DNA from 3 places in the Rahnella sp. CFA14(1/10) genome. Region 2 is predicted to be linked to each of the others. Evidence: riboswitches for the same ligand, from Rfam matches in the RefSeq annotation. Region 2 holds a riboswitch; each other region holds the start of a gene.
What was found. A riboswitch is a leader RNA that binds a small molecule or an ion and turns the genes downstream of it on or off. The one in region 2 is predicted to bind thiamine pyrophosphate.
Positions count from the first base shown of each region.

Region 1: linked by a shared signal. The riboswitch ahead of thiM (hydroxyethylthiazole kinase) and the one ahead of thiC (phosphomethylpyrimidine synthase ThiC) in region 2 are both predicted to bind thiamine pyrophosphate.
Region 3: linked by a shared signal. The riboswitch ahead of thiB (thiamine ABC transporter substrate binding subunit) and the one ahead of thiC (phosphomethylpyrimidine synthase ThiC) in region 2 are both predicted to bind thiamine pyrophosphate.

Region 1 covers NZ_SEWS01000008.1:92,848-98,255, reverse strand. The annotation lists gene EVX52_RS16670 (GntR family transcriptional regulator) at 1-105, shown strand, start outside; gene EVX52_RS16665 (hypothetical protein) at 228-1,076, shown strand; gene thiD (bifunctional hydroxymethylpyrimidine kinase/phosphomethylpyrimidine kinase) at 1,084-1,884, opposite strand; gene thiM (hydroxyethylthiazole kinase) at 1,871-2,689, opposite strand; TPP riboswitch at 2,724-2,822, opposite strand; gene EVX52_RS16650 (GNAT family N-acetyltransferase) at 2,988-3,410, shown strand; gene EVX52_RS16645 (DUF3313 domain-containing protein) at 3,549-4,208, shown strand; gene EVX52_RS16640 (LysR family transcriptional regulator) at 4,279-5,172, opposite strand; gene EVX52_RS16635 (NAD(P)H-dependent oxidoreductase) at 5,259-5,408, shown strand, end outside.
Region 2 covers NZ_SEWS01000020.1:6,076-11,483, reverse strand. The annotation lists gene thiE (thiamine phosphate synthase) at 1-549, opposite strand, end outside; gene thiC (phosphomethylpyrimidine synthase ThiC) at 546-2,510, opposite strand; TPP riboswitch at 2,657-2,783, opposite strand; gene rsd (sigma D regulator) at 2,869-3,384, opposite strand; gene nudC (NAD(+) diphosphatase) at 3,482-4,258, shown strand; gene hemE (uroporphyrinogen decarboxylase) at 4,330-5,394, shown strand; gene nfi (deoxyribonuclease V) at 5,404-5,408, shown strand, end outside.
Region 3 covers NZ_SEWS01000005.1:122,395-127,802, forward strand. The annotation lists gene thiP (thiamine/thiamine pyrophosphate ABC transporter permease ThiP) at 1-995, opposite strand, end outside; gene thiB (thiamine ABC transporter substrate binding subunit) at 971-1,954, opposite strand; TPP riboswitch at 1,998-2,227, opposite strand; gene sgrR (HTH-type transcriptional regulator SgrR) at 2,268-3,929, opposite strand; gene sgrT (glucose uptake inhibitor SgrT) at 4,032-4,217, shown strand; gene EVX52_RS11505 (MFS transporter) at 4,485-5,408, shown strand, end outside.

The DNA.
Region 1 (5,408 bases), on a different contig from region 2:
GACCCGGACGCCGCAGAAAAAGCCATCCGTATTCATTTGCAGGAAATGATTTCCACCATTACGCCCATTGCCGAACAAAACAGTGACTGGTTTGATGCCGAGTAAGTAAAGGGAGGAAGTACAACACAAGCAGTTTGCGACGGCGTTCAAATTTTGCGGGTTAGCCCTGAAATCTGTATGACAACTTGGTGTAAGCTGTAAACCACACCAATATCGTGGATACTTTTATGCCAGCCGCTGCCACCCTGAAAAAAAGCTACTACAGTGCCGATCAGTCACTCTCCCTCTCCCAACTCGATAACGAGAAAATCAGTCAGATCGTCCGGGATCTGGACGTGGCAGAAAGCGAAAAAGAACATTACGTCACGGGCTGGATGGGCCAGAACAGCGTGGTCCTGGTGAGGAATTATCAGGACAAACGGGGCACGTCCAGCGGCCTGGTGATGTCGCGTGGCAATCGTTACAAACTCACCGTTCAGGCCATCACTTTCCGTATCCCCAAAGTGCTGCTGTGGGTCACGTTCCGCCGTAAGCCCCGCACCATGACCGTGATCGCCTATAACAAGCTGGGCGAACAGGCGACCGGCCTGCAACAGTTCATGCATGTGCAGGATCCTGAACTCAGGGAGAAGCTGGAGCAAGACTGGCGTGAACTGAACGATTATCTCGGCATGGCCTGCTGGCAGATGGATAACAACCGCCCGCAATGGCGCCAGTTGCACGGCGAAATCACGTCGCAATCCCTCGTTTCGCTGGCTGAATCGCCATGGTTCAGCGGTAAAAAACTGCAAAAAGATGGCGAACTGGAAGGGCTGTGGTTGCACGGGCAGTTTATTGGCCGACGCAACGGCGAACAGGCGGCATTGCTGCTGTCATGGAAAGACGAAGAGAACGACGATATTGCCAGCTATCTGTTTGAACGGATGTCAGCGGACAAAATTCGCGTGATGCTGCGCCCGCGTAAAGAAGAAAAATTCTATCCGCTGAACCCGTTTGATGCCGTGCATTTGCAACAGGCACTGACGAAATTCCGTCAGGCTGAACAGGCGCTGAGTGAAACCCTGCGCCTCGCATAATCTGTGGTTACCACCAGCGGTGGAAATGATGTACCGGCCCGATGCCGTGACCGACGTCAAGTGAATCGGCCTGCATCAGCGCCTGCTGTAAATAGTCTTTGGCTTCACGCACAGTACCGGCCCAGTGTTGATGACGCGGACGTAAAGCGGCCAGCGCGGCCGACAGCGTACAACCTGTGCCGTGAGTATGTCGGGTATTCACGCGCGGCGCAGTAAACCGCTCGCGGGAACCCGGTGTAAACAGCCAGTCAGGGCTTTCCTCATCGCTCAGATGCCCCCCTTTCATCAGCACTGCGCCACATCCCATCGCCAGCAGTGCTTCTCCCTGCTCACGCATTTCGGTTTCGTTCACTGCGACCGCACATTCCAGTAACGCCGCCGCTTCCGGCAGGTTTGGCGTAATCATCGAAGCCTGCGGGATCAGCAAACGGCGCACCGCATCAACGGCTTCCGGCAGCAGCAAAGGATCGCCACTTTTCGCCAGCATCACGGTATCCAGCACCACAAACGGTGGCTGATAATGCCGGATCCGCTCCGCCACCGCTTCCACAATCTGGCTGTTTGCCAGCATGCCAATTTTGGTACTGTCGATCCGCACATCGCTCAGTACGGAATCAAGCTGTGCTGAAACAAACCCTGGCTCAATGTTATAGACCGATTGCACACCACGGGTATTTTGGGCTACCAGCGCGGTGATCACACTGGTACCGTACGCGCCAAGCGCCGAAAAGGTTTTTAAATCCGCCTGGATCCCTGCCCCGCCACTCGGATCAGTGCCTGCAATCGTCAGTGCATTAATACGTTTCATTGTCTGCCTCGCCGTTCAGCCATTCTTCGCCCATTAAATACAGATTATCGAGGAATTCAGGCGTGAAACTGCCCGGCCCTTTCACGGCCATACAGGCGCGTTCGCCCGCGCAGGACATCACCCGGCAGGCGGCGGCCACGTTATCCAGACGATCGCCCGGCAAAGCCGCAAAGGCGGCTACTACTGCGGATAGTGCGCATCCTGTTCCCACCACTCGGGTCATCATCGGGTGCCCGCCAGCCACAGCCCAACTGCGCTGGCCGTCGGTGACATAATCGGTTTCACCGGTGACAGCCACGACTGCGCCGGTCTCACGCGCCAGTTGCTGTGCGGCAGGTAAAGCAGAAAAGGAATCATCGCCGCTGTCAACGCCGCGCCCGGACGCACTGACGCCGCTGAGGGCCAGGATTTCGGAGGCATTGCCGCGGATTGCTGCGGGTTTAAGTGTGATGAGTTCACGACAGAATTCTGTACGCCAGTTCAGGCCGCCGACGGCAACCGGATCCAGCACCCAGGGCTTTCCGGCCTGACTGCCTGCCTGAATGGCTGCCAGCATTGCCTGCGCATGGGGATGTGTCAGCGTACCGACATTGACCAGCAGGGCATCGGCGATGGCACTAAATTGTGCCGCTTCGGCGGGATCAACCACCATCGCAGGAGACGCGCCCAGCGCCAGCAGGACGTTGGCGGTAAAAGATTGCACCACGTCATTGGTCAGGCAGTGAACCAGCGGCGCAGCAAAGCGAAGTTGTTTCAGAGAAGTGGCGGCTAAAGCGCCGGGAATGTAGGTAGGTCGGGTATTCATAAGTCTCCCTACCGGCGCTCAAGAAGGCGGTATCAGGAGAGATACCTGACTTCCCTACGCTGGCATAATCCAGATCAGGTAATACGGGTAAAATCTCAGCCCTGCTTTGCAGCGGGCACCCCGAGTCAAGGGAGCATTATTGGCGGCGGAGGTCAGAAGATCAATCAGCAAATGCGTTAAAAAACCAATCAGTGAAGCTTATTGAACTCATTCCGCTTCACTGGCAGTATCTGGGCACAGACCTGAATAACATACGTTGATGAAAAACTTCCTCAGGAGTCAATGCTTGCCCTCAACAATGACTGTACGCCCTTATCAAGAAGCAGACCGCCCGTTTTTACGTACGCTCTATCTGGCCTCGCGCAAGCACACCTGGACATGGCTGGAAGACGATTTTCAGCTGGAAGATTTTGACCGGGCAGTGCTCGGCGAGACAATACTGGTCGCAGAACGTGACGGACATTTACTGGGATTCGCCTCAATTTTCACTCAGGAAAATTTTTTGCATAACCTGTTTGTTGATCCGCAGTATCAGGGAACCGGTGCAGGTTCGGCATTGCTTCACGCTGCTGAAGAAACCTTTACCCGTCAGGGATCGCTGAAATGTTTAGCCAAGAGTAAAAATGCCGTCGCTTTTTATCTGTCAAAAGGCTGGACCATCATCTCTGCGGGGGACAGCCCAAAAGGTGAATACTATTTATTTCATTCACCAAAGAAATAATTGAGAAGAAAATGATTACCCCGAAAAACCTTATTTTCGTGGTTCTGACGAATATCATTTTTTCTTTGTCGTTAAGAGGTTAAATTCCGCAGCAGTGCTATACATACGATGGCTTCCTTAAAAATTTCGAGGGTATGAATGAAAACAATGAAACTGATGCAGATTGCTGCAGTGACCGGTGCGCTGTTCCTGGCCGGTTGTACCAGCCATATTACCCAGACAGAAAAATACTCCGGTTTTTTAGGTGATTATTCCGGTCTGAAGGAAGTCAAAACTGCATCAGGTAATCCGGTGCTGCGCTGGATAGATCCTGCTTTCAAAAAAGCCAATTATTCTTATATCAAATACGAACCGATTAAATTCTATCCGGAACCTCAGCCAACGGAACAAATCGACAAAGCTACCTTGCAGGGGGTGCTGGATTACGCCAACAGCCGCATGAAACCGGCACTGGCAGAGCGCATGCCACTGACAGATCACGCAGGGCCGCGCACACTGATTTTCAAAGGTGCGATCACCGGTGTGAACACCTCGGCAGAGGGTTTGCAGTTCTATGAAGTCATCCCGGTCGCGCTGGTTATTGCGGGTACTGAAACCGCCACAGGCCATCGTACGCGTGATACTGAAGTTTACTTTGAAGGTGAGCTGATCGATGCCAGCACCGGCAAACCGGTGATTAAAGTCGTGCGTAAAGGCTTCGGTAAGCAGGTTGCCAACGATACTCAGAAAGTCACTGCTAACGATTTAAAAGTTGTAGTAGACAGCCTGGCGAACGATACCAAGCTGTTCAAAGAATAACTCCCGAAACAGCATAACAATGAGGGCAGCCAGAGGGCTGCCTTTTTTGTTTACCGGGAATGATAAACCTTCAGACTGAATCAGCGATAAATTCCCGTAACCACTGATGTGCCGGGTCACGGTGCGCACGTTCATGCCACACCATAAACATGTCAAAACCCGGTACATCAAGCGGGGCTTCGGTTATCTGCAAAGCAGGATTTCCCCGCACTAAACGTTCGGGCAACATCGCCACCAGATCCGTGGTCATCAGCACCTGAAGCACAAACAGGAAATGCGGTACTGACAAGACCACACGCCGCGTTAAACCCGCCGCCGCCAGCGCGGTGTCGGTATACCCATAAAATCCGCCGCCGTCGGGTGAAACCATCACATGCTCCAGCCCGCAGAACTCTGTCAGCGTCACCGGCCCGTTGACGGACGGATGCCCTTTCCGGCTGACCAGCACATAGCGCTCGGCAAACAGGAATCTGCTGTGCAGCCCGTTTATTACCGCATCAGAGGTATGAAACGCCAGGTCCAGTTCACCCTGCTCCATTTTGTGGATAATCCGCGCAGGTGATGTTTCAAAAATAGACAGCCGCGCGGAAGGTGCGGCCATACGCAATGCCCGTAAGGCCGGTAAAACGATAGTGGATTCGCCGTAATCCGCGGCACCCAGAGTCCAGGTAGGGTTCGCCTTTGACGGGTCAAAAACCTCTCCGGCAATGATCGCATTTTCCAGCGCGGCAAGGGCCTGCCGCAGCGGTTCCCGCAATTCGTCCGCACGCGCCGTCGGACGCATTCCCCGCGGCCCCGGCAGCAGCAACGGATCATCAAAAAATTGACGCAACTTAGCGAGCTGAACGCTGACCGAAGGTTGCGAAAGGTTACGGCGCTGCGCAGTTCGCGTGACATTTTGTTCAGCCAGCAAAACATCCAGCGTCAGCAACAAATTGAGATCCAGACGACCGAAATTACTCATCGCTATACCTGCTATATGATCAATTCATTTCAACTATACCTGACGACAACCTACTCTGCCTTTATCCCATTAACGGAGGTTTCGTCATGAATGTATTGATCGTCTATGCTCACCCTGAATCACACTCGCTGAACGGCTCGCTGAAAGATTTTGCGGTCAGCCATTTGCAGGCCGCCGGGCACAATGTGCAGATTTCGGATTTGTATGCCATGCAATGGAAAGCCGTGCTGGATGCA
Region 2 (5,408 bases):
GACGCCGCAATCGAGAACCGACGGAGCACGTTCAATGCTGATCCCGCCGATGGCCACCGTCGGGAAGCTGCCGTTGAGTTGCCTGATGTGTCGGGCGAGTTCTTTCAGTCCTTGTGGCGCCGACGGCATATCTTTGGTCTGCGTCGGGAAGATATGACCGAGGGCGATGTAAGAAGGTTTCACGGCGACAGCGCGTGCCATTTCAGTATCATCATGTGTGGATACGCCCAGCCGTAAACCAGCCTGACGGATTGCCTCAAGATCGGCAGTATCCAGATCTTCCTGACCTAAATGCACACCATAAGCCTGATGCTTTATCGCCAGGCGCCAGTAATCATTGATAAATAACCGTGCCTGATATTTTTTGCCCAGCGCAATTGCATCAATAATTGCTGGCTCGACGTCCTCATCAGACAAATCTTTCACACGTAATTGCAACGTTTTAACGCCCGCATCCAGCAGGCGGGCAATCCAGTCCACGGTATCCACGACCGGATATAAACCAAGGTGGAACGGAACGGCAGGAAAGGGTTGAGCGGACTGATTCATTGGTTGTTCTCCGTGCTGAGATTGTCGGCCGGATGATAAAGCTCGCTGCCGCGTGAACGGAATTCGGCAGACATCTGTGCCATACCGGATTCAATAACTTCAACCGGCTGGGCTTTGGCTTCCAGTGCGGCGGCATAATCGCGCACTTCCTGAGTGATTTTCATGGAGCAGAATTTCGGACCGCACATTGAGCAAAAGTGTGCCACTTTGCCGGATTCCTGAGGCAGCGTTTCATCGTGATAGGCACGAGCCGTTGCCGGATCGAGAGCCAGATTAAACTGGTCTTCCCAGCGGAATTCGAACCGTGCTTTTGACATAGCGTTGTCACGGATTTGGGCGCCGGGATGTCCTTTCGCTAAATCGGCGGCATGTGCTGCGATTTTGTAGGTGATGAGACCCTGCTTAACGTCTTCTTTGTTAGGCAGGCCGAGATGCTCTTTTGGCGTGACATAACAGAGCATGGCGCAACCGAACCAGCCAATCATTGCGGCACCAATACCGGACGTGAAATGGTCATAACCCGGCGCGATATCGGTAGTCAGCGGGCCGAGGGTATAGAAGGGCGCTTCGTGGCAATGTTCGAGTTCTTCGGTCATATTGCGGCGGATCATCTGCATCGGCACATGTCCCGGTCCTTCGATCATGACCTGAACATCATATTCCCAGGCGATTTTGGTCAGTTCACCTAATGTACGTAATTCGGCAAATTGCGCTTCGTCGTTGGCATCCTGAATGGAGCCAGGCCGCAGGCCGTCGCCCAGTGACAGCGAGACATCATAGGCGGCACAGATTTCGCAAATTTCGCGGAAATGCTCATACAGGAAACTTTCTTGATGATGTGAAAGGCACCATTTCGCCATGATCGAACCGCCGCGGGACACAATCCCGGTCAGGCGTTTGGCGGTCATCGGCACGTAACGCAGCAATACCCCAGCGTGTATGGTGAAGTAATCGACACCTTGTTCGGCCTGTTCCAGCAACGTATCGCGAAACATTTCCCAGTTCAGGTCTTCGGCCACGCCGTTGACTTTTTCCAGTGCCTGATAAATCGGCACGGTACCAATAGGTACCGGACTGTTACGCAGGATCCACTCACGGGTTTCATGTATATAACGGCCGGTGGAGAGATCCATCACGGTATCCGCGCCCCAGCGTGTCGACCATACCAGTTTCTCGACTTCTTCTTCGATAGAAGACGTCACCGCCGAGTTGCCGATGTTGGCGTTCACTTTCACCAGGAAATTGCGTCCGATGATCATCGGCTCTGATTCAGGATGGTTAATATTGGCGGGAATAATCGCGCGACCGGCAGCGACTTCCTGTCTTACAAACTCTGCGGTGATATTGGCGGGCAGATGCGCACCGAAGCTTTCGCCGGGATGTTGCTGACGCAGAACGTCACCGCGGATGCGTTCACGCCCCATATTTTCGCGAACGGCGATAAACTCCATCTCAGGCGTGATGATGCCTTTGCGGGCGTAATGCAGTTGTGTGACATTTTTACCCGCAATGGCTTTGCGCGGGCGGGGCAGGTGTTCGAAGCGGAGGTGGTCCAGCCCTTCATCCGCCAGTCGCTGCTGGGTAAAACCGGAACTGACCTGCGGGAGTTCCTCCGTGTCCGCCCGCGCGTTTATCCAGCGGGCGCGTAATTTTTCCAGGCCGGTATGCACGTCGATAACTGCCGACGGATCGCCGTAAGGCCCGGCGGTATCATAAACAGGAATCGCTTCATTTTCTTCGAATTGTGGATTGTCTTTGCCGCCGCCGACCAGCGTCGGGCTGAGCTGGATTTCACGCATCGGTACGCGGATATCATGGCGGTCAGTTTCAAGATAAATACGGCGGGAATTGGGAAAAGCTTCACCCTGCAGACTGTCGATAAACGACTGCGCCTGCGCCCGTTGTTCACGGCGGTTTGAAGGTGTCTTTGTAGAAACAACAGTTTTTTGAGTACTCGACATAGCAAATTCCTTGTGTTGTTTTGCGTAGTAAAAACGTGGCAAAAACGTGATGGAAAATTGCTTGTCTGGAGGTTTACGGCAGGAGTAAAAATGGGCGATGGAGCGCAGGCGGCCTGATGCAGGCAGATGCCAGATTACGCTGAACGCATAACATTACTCTTGTTCCCTTCGCGGGTACTAACCCGATCAGGTTCCGCGGATCCCGAATTAACGGTCTCAGCCTGGCGTAATCTTCGCGAGAAAATTATGCGCTAGGCACTCCGACAAGAAGCCTCAATATAGGAGGCGTTTTTTGAAACTACAACTAAAACTATTACTAAAATCACAAATCTTAGCCGGATTTTAGTAGGGCAAAGTCTTAAACCGGTCTGGCGAGATGTTCTTCATTTTCAGGTGGCTTTACTGCCTGACTGCTGCGATTAAAAGCGAGAATAATTAATTGATCTTCCAGCTGAAAACGCGCATCTAACGCTTCACCTATATCGGATAATGCATAATGAAATGCGAAAGCATTGTCATCATCAATATCATTTTCAGTGTAACTATCATGGAAAGCCATGATAGTTTCAGTATTCAGTTCCAGTGCAGGATAGATTTTTGCAGCCTGCAATTTTATCGGGCTATTCGCACCTTCAACTTCATCAATGATCCGCTGATACAGATGGAAATGACCGGCAGACAGATAGTCCACCAGGTTATGGCAAAAGTTATCCAGCGCTTTTTCATTGAGAGGGGTATGTTTTTCTTTATTGGGCTTGAGGCCGACCAAAGTGCAGTACGAAACCAGCAGCTCTTTGCGTGCGTGCAGCCATTGATCCACTAACGCATTATTGCCACCAACGCGTTGGGTCAGTCTTTCCAGACGATTTAGCATGGTTGACTCCGTGAGCGATAAAGACGTAACTAAAAGTTACTAACAGGTGAATATCCCCTCAGATTGTCAGTCCCGATGAGGTTATGCAACAACAATTATGGAATTACAGATTACCGAGCAACACAATGGCTGGTGGGTCATCAGCCAGGACGGCAAGCTATGGCTGCCTGAGGGCGAACTGCCATTTGGCAGCGCCACACAATTTTCTCTGACCGGTAAAACGGCGCGACAGATCGGCGAATGGCAGGGTGAACCTGTCTGGCTGATTCGTCAGGCGATGCCAAACCATATGTTTTCCGCCCGTCAGTTGCTGGATCAGGATCGTGGATTATTCCAGTTGGTCGGGCGCGGTGTACAGCTGTCTGAATTTTATCGATCTCATCAGTTCTGTGGCTACTGCGGGCATGCAATGCATGTCAGCAAAACCGAGTGGGCTGCACTCTGCGGGCACTGCCGCGAACGCTATTATCCGCAGATTGCACCCTGCATTATTGTCGCCATCCGTAAGGGTGATGAGATTTTGCTGGCACAGCATGTCCGGCATCGTAATGGCATTCACACGGTTCTGGCGGGTTTTGTTGAGGTCGGAGAAACCCTGGAGGAAACCGTGGCACGCGAAGTCCTGGAAGAAAGTAATATTCGTGTGAAAAACGTCCGTTATGTCAGTTCTCAGCCCTGGCCGTTCCCCAATTCGCTGATGATGGCATTTATGGCGGATTATGACAGTGGCGACATTCAGCATGACCCGAAAGAGTTGCTTAACGCGAACTGGTATCGCTTTGATGCATTACCGCAGTTGCCACCGCCAGGGACGATCGCGCGCCGTCTTATTGAAGACACCGTGGCTCTTTGTCGTGCTGAACACGAAGAGTAGAGGCGGTTTTACGTGATAGAATACTGTGAGACGATTGTCGGGCGGCCCGAATACTGAAGGAAAGAGCAAGAATGAATGAGTTGAAAAACGACCGTTACCTGCGTGCTTTGTTACGTCAGCCAGTGGACATTACACCGGTCTGGATGATGCGTCAGGCAGGCCGTTATTTGCCGGAGTACAAAGAAACCCGCGCTGAAGCCGGTGATTTTATGTCGCTGTGCAAGAATGCCGAGCTGGCCTGTGAAGTGACTTTGCAGCCGCTTCGTCGCTATCCGCTGGATGCGGCGATCCTATTCTCCGACATCCTGACCATTCCTGATGCGATGGGGCTTGGGCTGTATTTTGAAGCCGGTGAAGGGCCGCGTTTTTCTTCGCCATTAACGAACCGTGCCGATGTCGAAAAACTGCCGGTTCCGGATCCTGAAATGGAGCTTGGGTATGTCATGAACGCCGTGCGTACTATCCGTAAGAACCTGAAAGGTGAAGTGCCGCTTATCGGTTTCTCCGGCAGCCCGTGGACGCTGGCGACGTATATGGTAGAAGGTGGCAGCAGTAAAGCCTTCACCAAAATCAAAAAGATGATGTACGCCGATCCGTCCACTTTCCATCTGTTACTCGATAAAGTGGCAGACAGCGTTATTCTTTACCTTAATGCCCAGATCAAAGCGGGCGCCCAGTCGGTAATGATTTTTGACACCTGGGGCGGCGTACTGTCTCCCCGCGATTACCGCGAATTTTCCCTGAACTATATGCACAAGATTGTCGATGGCCTGATCCGTGAAAATGAAGGGCGTCGTGTGCCGGTCACGCTGTTTACCAAAGGCGGCGGACAGTGGCTGGAAGCGATGGCTGCGACGGGCTGCGATGCACTGGGTCTCGACTGGACCACCGATATTGCCGATGCGCGCCGTCGCGTGGGTGACAAAGTCGCGATTCAGGGCAACATGGATCCTTCAATGTTGTATGCCTCGCCGGTGCGTATAGAGCAGGAAGTGGAGACCATCCTTGCCGGTTTCGGCAAAGGTAATGGTCATGTGTTCAATCTGGGTCACGGCATTCATCAGGACGTCCCGCCGGAAAATGCGGGGGCCTTCGTCGAAGCGGTGCATAGCCTGTCCCGGCAATATCACGAGTAAAATCCCGGTATGAT
Region 3 (5,408 bases), on a different contig from region 2:
CATAATGCCTGCCAGAGTGCGGGTTGCTGCAAAACACCCACGGCTGCCCGGTTTACGCCATCAGTAATCACGGCGAGTAACGGCGGCAGGATCAGCAGCAACGCGAGGCCAATCAGCACGGCATCGGCGATGCGGCGCGGCCAGGAATCGTCGGGATTACGCCAGCGCTGAGAATGCGTTTGCCCGACCGGCAACGCCTGACTGAGTTTCTGACTGAGCAATACCAGGGCCAGACAACAAAATAGCTGGATCAGCGCCAGGCTAGCCGCGCGGCTTAAATCGTAGTCGTAGCTCAGCGCCTGATAAATGGCGAGTTCAATGGTCGTCGCCTGCGGACCGCCGCCCAGGGAAAGGACGGTGGCGAAGCTGGCGAAACACAGCATAAAAATTAAGGCGGCAGCGGGGAAAATCTGCCGGCGCAACGCGGGCCATTCCACGAAGCGGAATTGCTGCCAGACATTCATGCCCAGTTGGGCGGCCAGCTGGCGCTGTTCAACAGCGATATTTTCCAGTGCCTGCACTAAAAGACGGGTCGCCAGCGGCAGATTGAAAAACACGTGCGCCAGCAAAATCCCCTGTAATCCATAGGGCGAGAAATGATAATCCATGCCCAGCCAGCCGCAAATCTGCGCCAGCCAGCCCTGCCTGCCGTAGACACTGAGAATGCCAAACACCGCCACCAAAACTGGCAATACCAGCGTCATCGCGCATAAGCGCAATAACAGCTGGCGGCCGGGAAAACGGCGACGGAACAACGTGCGGGCCAGCAAAATGGCCGGCAGCACTGAGCATAGCGCTGAAAGCAGCGCCTGCCAGAAGGTAAAGCGGATCACGTGCCAGAGATAAGGATCCTGCCAGAGGGCGGGGCCGCTCATCTGTGGCGCATGACGCCACAGAGAGCCTAAGGCCAGTGCGGCCACCAGCAACATAGCCAGCGACGCGATGACCCCCGGCCACAGCCAGCGCGGGATCAACGGCTGACGGCGTTCTGCCATGCCTGAATCCACTGGCTGCGGTGAGTGGCGACATCCTGTGCGCTGTATTGCAGGGATTTCGCTGGCACGGTCAGCTGTTTAAAGGCGTCAGGCAACGGCGTATTCACGACCGGATACATCCAGTTGCCGGTCGGGATCACTTTCTGGAAATCTTCCGTGGTGACGAACTTCATGAACTGTTCAGCCAGTTTCGGTTGCCTGCTGTTTGCCAGCTGCCCTGCAACTTCAACCTGCATATAATGACCTTCAGTGAAGTCCGCTGCGGCGTAGTTATCTTTCTTCTCTTCAACAATATGGTATGCCGGAGAGGTGGTGTAGCTCAGTACCAGATCGCTTTCGCCTTTGAGGAATAAACCGTAAGCCTCGCTCCAGCCTTTGGTGACGGTAACGGTTTTCTTCGCCAGTTTTTGCCAGGCTAGCGGGGCTTTGTCGCCATAAACTTTTTGCATCCACAGCATCAGGCCCAGACCCGGCGTGCTGGTGCGCGGATCCTCATAAATAACTTTCCATTTCTGGTCGCTGTTAATCAGCTCATCAAGGCTTTTTGGCGGGTTCTTGAGTTTATTTTTGTCATAGACGAACGCGAAATAGCCGTAATCGTAAGGCACGAACGTGCTGTCATTCCAGCCACCCGGCACTGTCAGTGTGGCGCTGGTTTTCGGCGCTTTGGCAAATAAACCGGTTTGTTCTGCCGCCTGCAGCAGGTTGTTATCCAGACCGAGGACGACATCAGCTTTGCTGTTTTTACCTTCCATCCGCAGACGGTTCAGCAAAGATACGCCATCTTCCAGCGCCACGTATTTCAGTTCACAGCCGCATTGCGCCTCAAAGGCCTTTTTAATGGCCGGACCGGGGCCCCAGTCGGCAGAGAAAGAATCGTAGGTGTATACCGTCAGAACAGGTTTTGCAGCCAATGCAGGTGCAGAAAGTAACAGCAGGCAGGACAATAATTTTTTCAACTTTGCGCTCCAAAAAAATGAAAGGGCAAAGGATTTTGAGTGAGCATCGCGCAGTCTCAAATCCCTCCGCCGGTATCAACCGGATCAGGTTCGACGGGTCTATATCTCAGCCAAACTTGCTGCGCAGGTGTTGATCCGGCGTCGGGCAGTGCTCGAAATGCTCACGTACTTTGTGTACGCTCTGCTTTCTCCGCGCTGGCCTTCACCGGCTGAACACTTGCTCGCGGCGTTTACATCGCTGCTTTAACAAGTCGGGCACCCCGTTGAGAACGGATGTCATTCTAGTGATTAACGGCGCGATGCGATAGTCCGATTAACTGTCAGGTGGCGCAAACCAGGCGGATTTAAAGTCGAACCAGCCGAGGGTATTCATGCGCACGCCGCGCATACTGCGTTGACCCTGCAATACCAGCCAGTGATGGAACAGCGGGTGGATCTGATGGCTGACCGTCTGTTTCTGACTCCATGTCGCCATCGATAAGTTCCCTGCGTGCCACTGCGCGGCATCGTCGTTCATCTCTTCGCTGAAGCAATGCCTGGCCAGTGGCAATTCGTAGAAATGCGCGAATAATGAAAACTCCAGCGGCAGGGTGAAGTTGGCACTGCCGAGCCATACATCACTTTTAGCGTCGCCGCGGTGCCAGACTGCGTAATCCACTACCTGAGTAATCAGTTCGATACCTTCAGCCACCAGCAGCGGTTTCAGCGCATTACAAATGGCCTGATGTTCGGAGTGCTCGCCGTAAAATGTCAGTGTTATCTGCGTCAGATTTTGCGGTCTGGGCGGACGCGGCTGCGGCGCTTTATGATGCCATCGCGGCAAAAGGCCGTACGCCGGGGACCAGTAGCGCTGATAAATGGGTTCCGCATTATTCAGCAGAGCGATGGGATTGAGTAAATCGCACAACCACTGGCGTGTTTCTTCTGATTGTCCGACCGGTGAGCGCTGGTCAAAAAGCAGGAAATAGCAGCCTTCTTCAAGGCGGCTTTCCAGCTCGCTTTTGCCGGATTCATCGGCCTGAAGCTGCACGCCGGAATGCACCAGCTCTTCACTCAGTTCCGGTAGTACCCAGATATTCACTTCATCAATAAGCGCCCGGAAGCCAAAATAATCGTCAAAGGCGCGGATGCGCAGCTGCGTTTTAATATTACGTACCACGGCGTAAGGACCGGTGCCGACCGGATGGCGGGCAAAATCAGGCAGGGACTGCCATTCCTGTGGCAGGATCATGGCGTGGATATTGCCGAACAGCCATGGCAGCCAGCGATCGGGTTCATTCAGATGGATATCGATGACATTCGGCGTGGGCGTTGTGACCGACTTCAGGTTGCTGAACAACGGATGCGATTTCAGGCGCATAAAAGTAGTGATGATATCCGCCATCCCGAGTTCACGGCCGTGATGAAAATGAATGGCGGGACGCAGATAAAACCGCCAGTGTAGCGGAGAAACTTTCTGCCAGTGATGGGCTAAATCGCCTTCTGCTTCCCCATTTTCCTCATTTATGCGTGTCAGACCGCTGAAGATCTGTCTGGCAATATGGGTTTCTGAACGGCGCAACATAGTGCCGGGCAGCAGGTTAATCAGCGGACGGTAATACAACACGCGCAGGATATGTTTGCCCTGGCGAAAACTGCGTCCGAGCTGTGACAGCAGCATCTGACGCACCCTCGTTTTGTCGCCGACCAGTTGCACCAGTTGATCAATGCTATCTTGTTCCAGCAACTCCTCGGCGCGCTGTTGCTGGAGTGCCAGCCCGGTATACAAAAAACGCAGGGTAGATCGTTTGCCGCGTCCGGCTTCAGCATCCCACGTCAGCCAGCCCCGTTGCTGCATGGTGCTGAGCAACGATCGCATATGTCTGCGCGAGCAGTTCAGAACCTCAGACAACGCCTGTAAGGTAGTTTCGGTGTCTTCACCGTGACAACTTTGCCACAAGCGGATGAATTGTTGTTGCAAACGGGACGAGGGCATAAAAGAGGAACTCCGTGAGCGATTTTCATCAATTTATCTTTCCCCATATTACTCCGATACTGTTTCTCAACCAAAGCCTGTTGTGAATGACCGGAGGTCAGCATGAAACGCCAGTTAACTGCCCGTTTTTATCAGTTTTACTTCAAGGCCATCAGACAAGGCGCGGAGAAAAACCGTGCTGACTGGCTGTCATGGGTGCCGGTGCAGTACCGGATGGATATTCTGGCGCGGCTGACGCAGTGGGATATGGATTCCATGAATGACGAGGAATACCGTCAGCGGATGTAAACCCCCGTATCACAACGGCAACCGAATCCGATTTTCTGAGTAATGGTGTATTGTCACCAGCCAGTGAGGTAACTCACTGGTTTTTTTATGCACATTATCCCCTTCACATTTCAAGCTGCAGATGCGTTGGTTGCTCTTGCTCACCCGAATCAGGGACTTATGTCAGCTCATCGGGATTCGCGCGATTGCCGCCGTTCTGCAACCCGAACTGTTTGGGTATACACTGTATGTTTTGCCGTAAGACATTCATTTCTCAGGGACGACGTTATGTCAAAACCTCGTATTAATGCCATTTATGTCACCTTTCTGGTGGTGTCCTTGCTGTGTGGTATTGCAGGGGCGCTGCAGGCGCCCACACTCAGCTTGTTTCTGACCAACGAAGTGAAAGTCCGCCCGTTGTGGGTTGGCTTCTTCTATACCGTCAATGCGCTGGCGGGGATCGCGATCAGCTTTCTGCTGGCTAACCGTTCCGATAACAAAGGCGACCGGCGGAAATTGCTGATGTTCTGCTGCCTGATGGCGCTGGGTAACAGCCTGGTATTTGCCTTTAGCCGCGATTATCTGGTGCTGATCACCGTCGGCGTATTGCTGGCGGCGATAGGCAATGCGTCGATGCCGCAGCTCTTTGCGCTGGCGCGTGAACATGCCGATCGCTCCGCCAGTGAAGTGGTGATGTTCAGCTCGATGATGCGTGCGATGCTCTCGCTGGCGTGGGTGCTGGGCCCGCCGCTCTCTTTTATGCTGGCGCTGAATTACGGCTTTACGCCGATGTACCTGAGTGCCGCCGCAGTGTTTGTCGGCAGCATATTAATGATCCTTTTCTTCCTGCCGTCAGTGCCGCGCCTTGAACAACCGGTGGATGAAAAAGTGGTGCCGGTTAGCGCCTGGCGCAACAAAGATGTGCGGCTGTTGTTCTTTTCCTCCCTGCTGATGTGGACCTGCAATATCATGTATGTCATTGATATGCCGCTGTACATCACCAGTGATTTAGGGCTGCCGGAAGGGCTGGCGGGGCTGCTGATGGGAACCGCTGCCGGACTGGAAATTCCGGCGATGTTGCTGGCGGGTTATCTGGTCAAACGTACTGGTAAACGCAAGCTGATGCTGTATGCCGTGGTAAGCGGTGTGATTTTCTATGCCGGACTGGTGGCGTTTCAGTTCAAAGCCGCGCTGATGATCCTGCAATTGTTC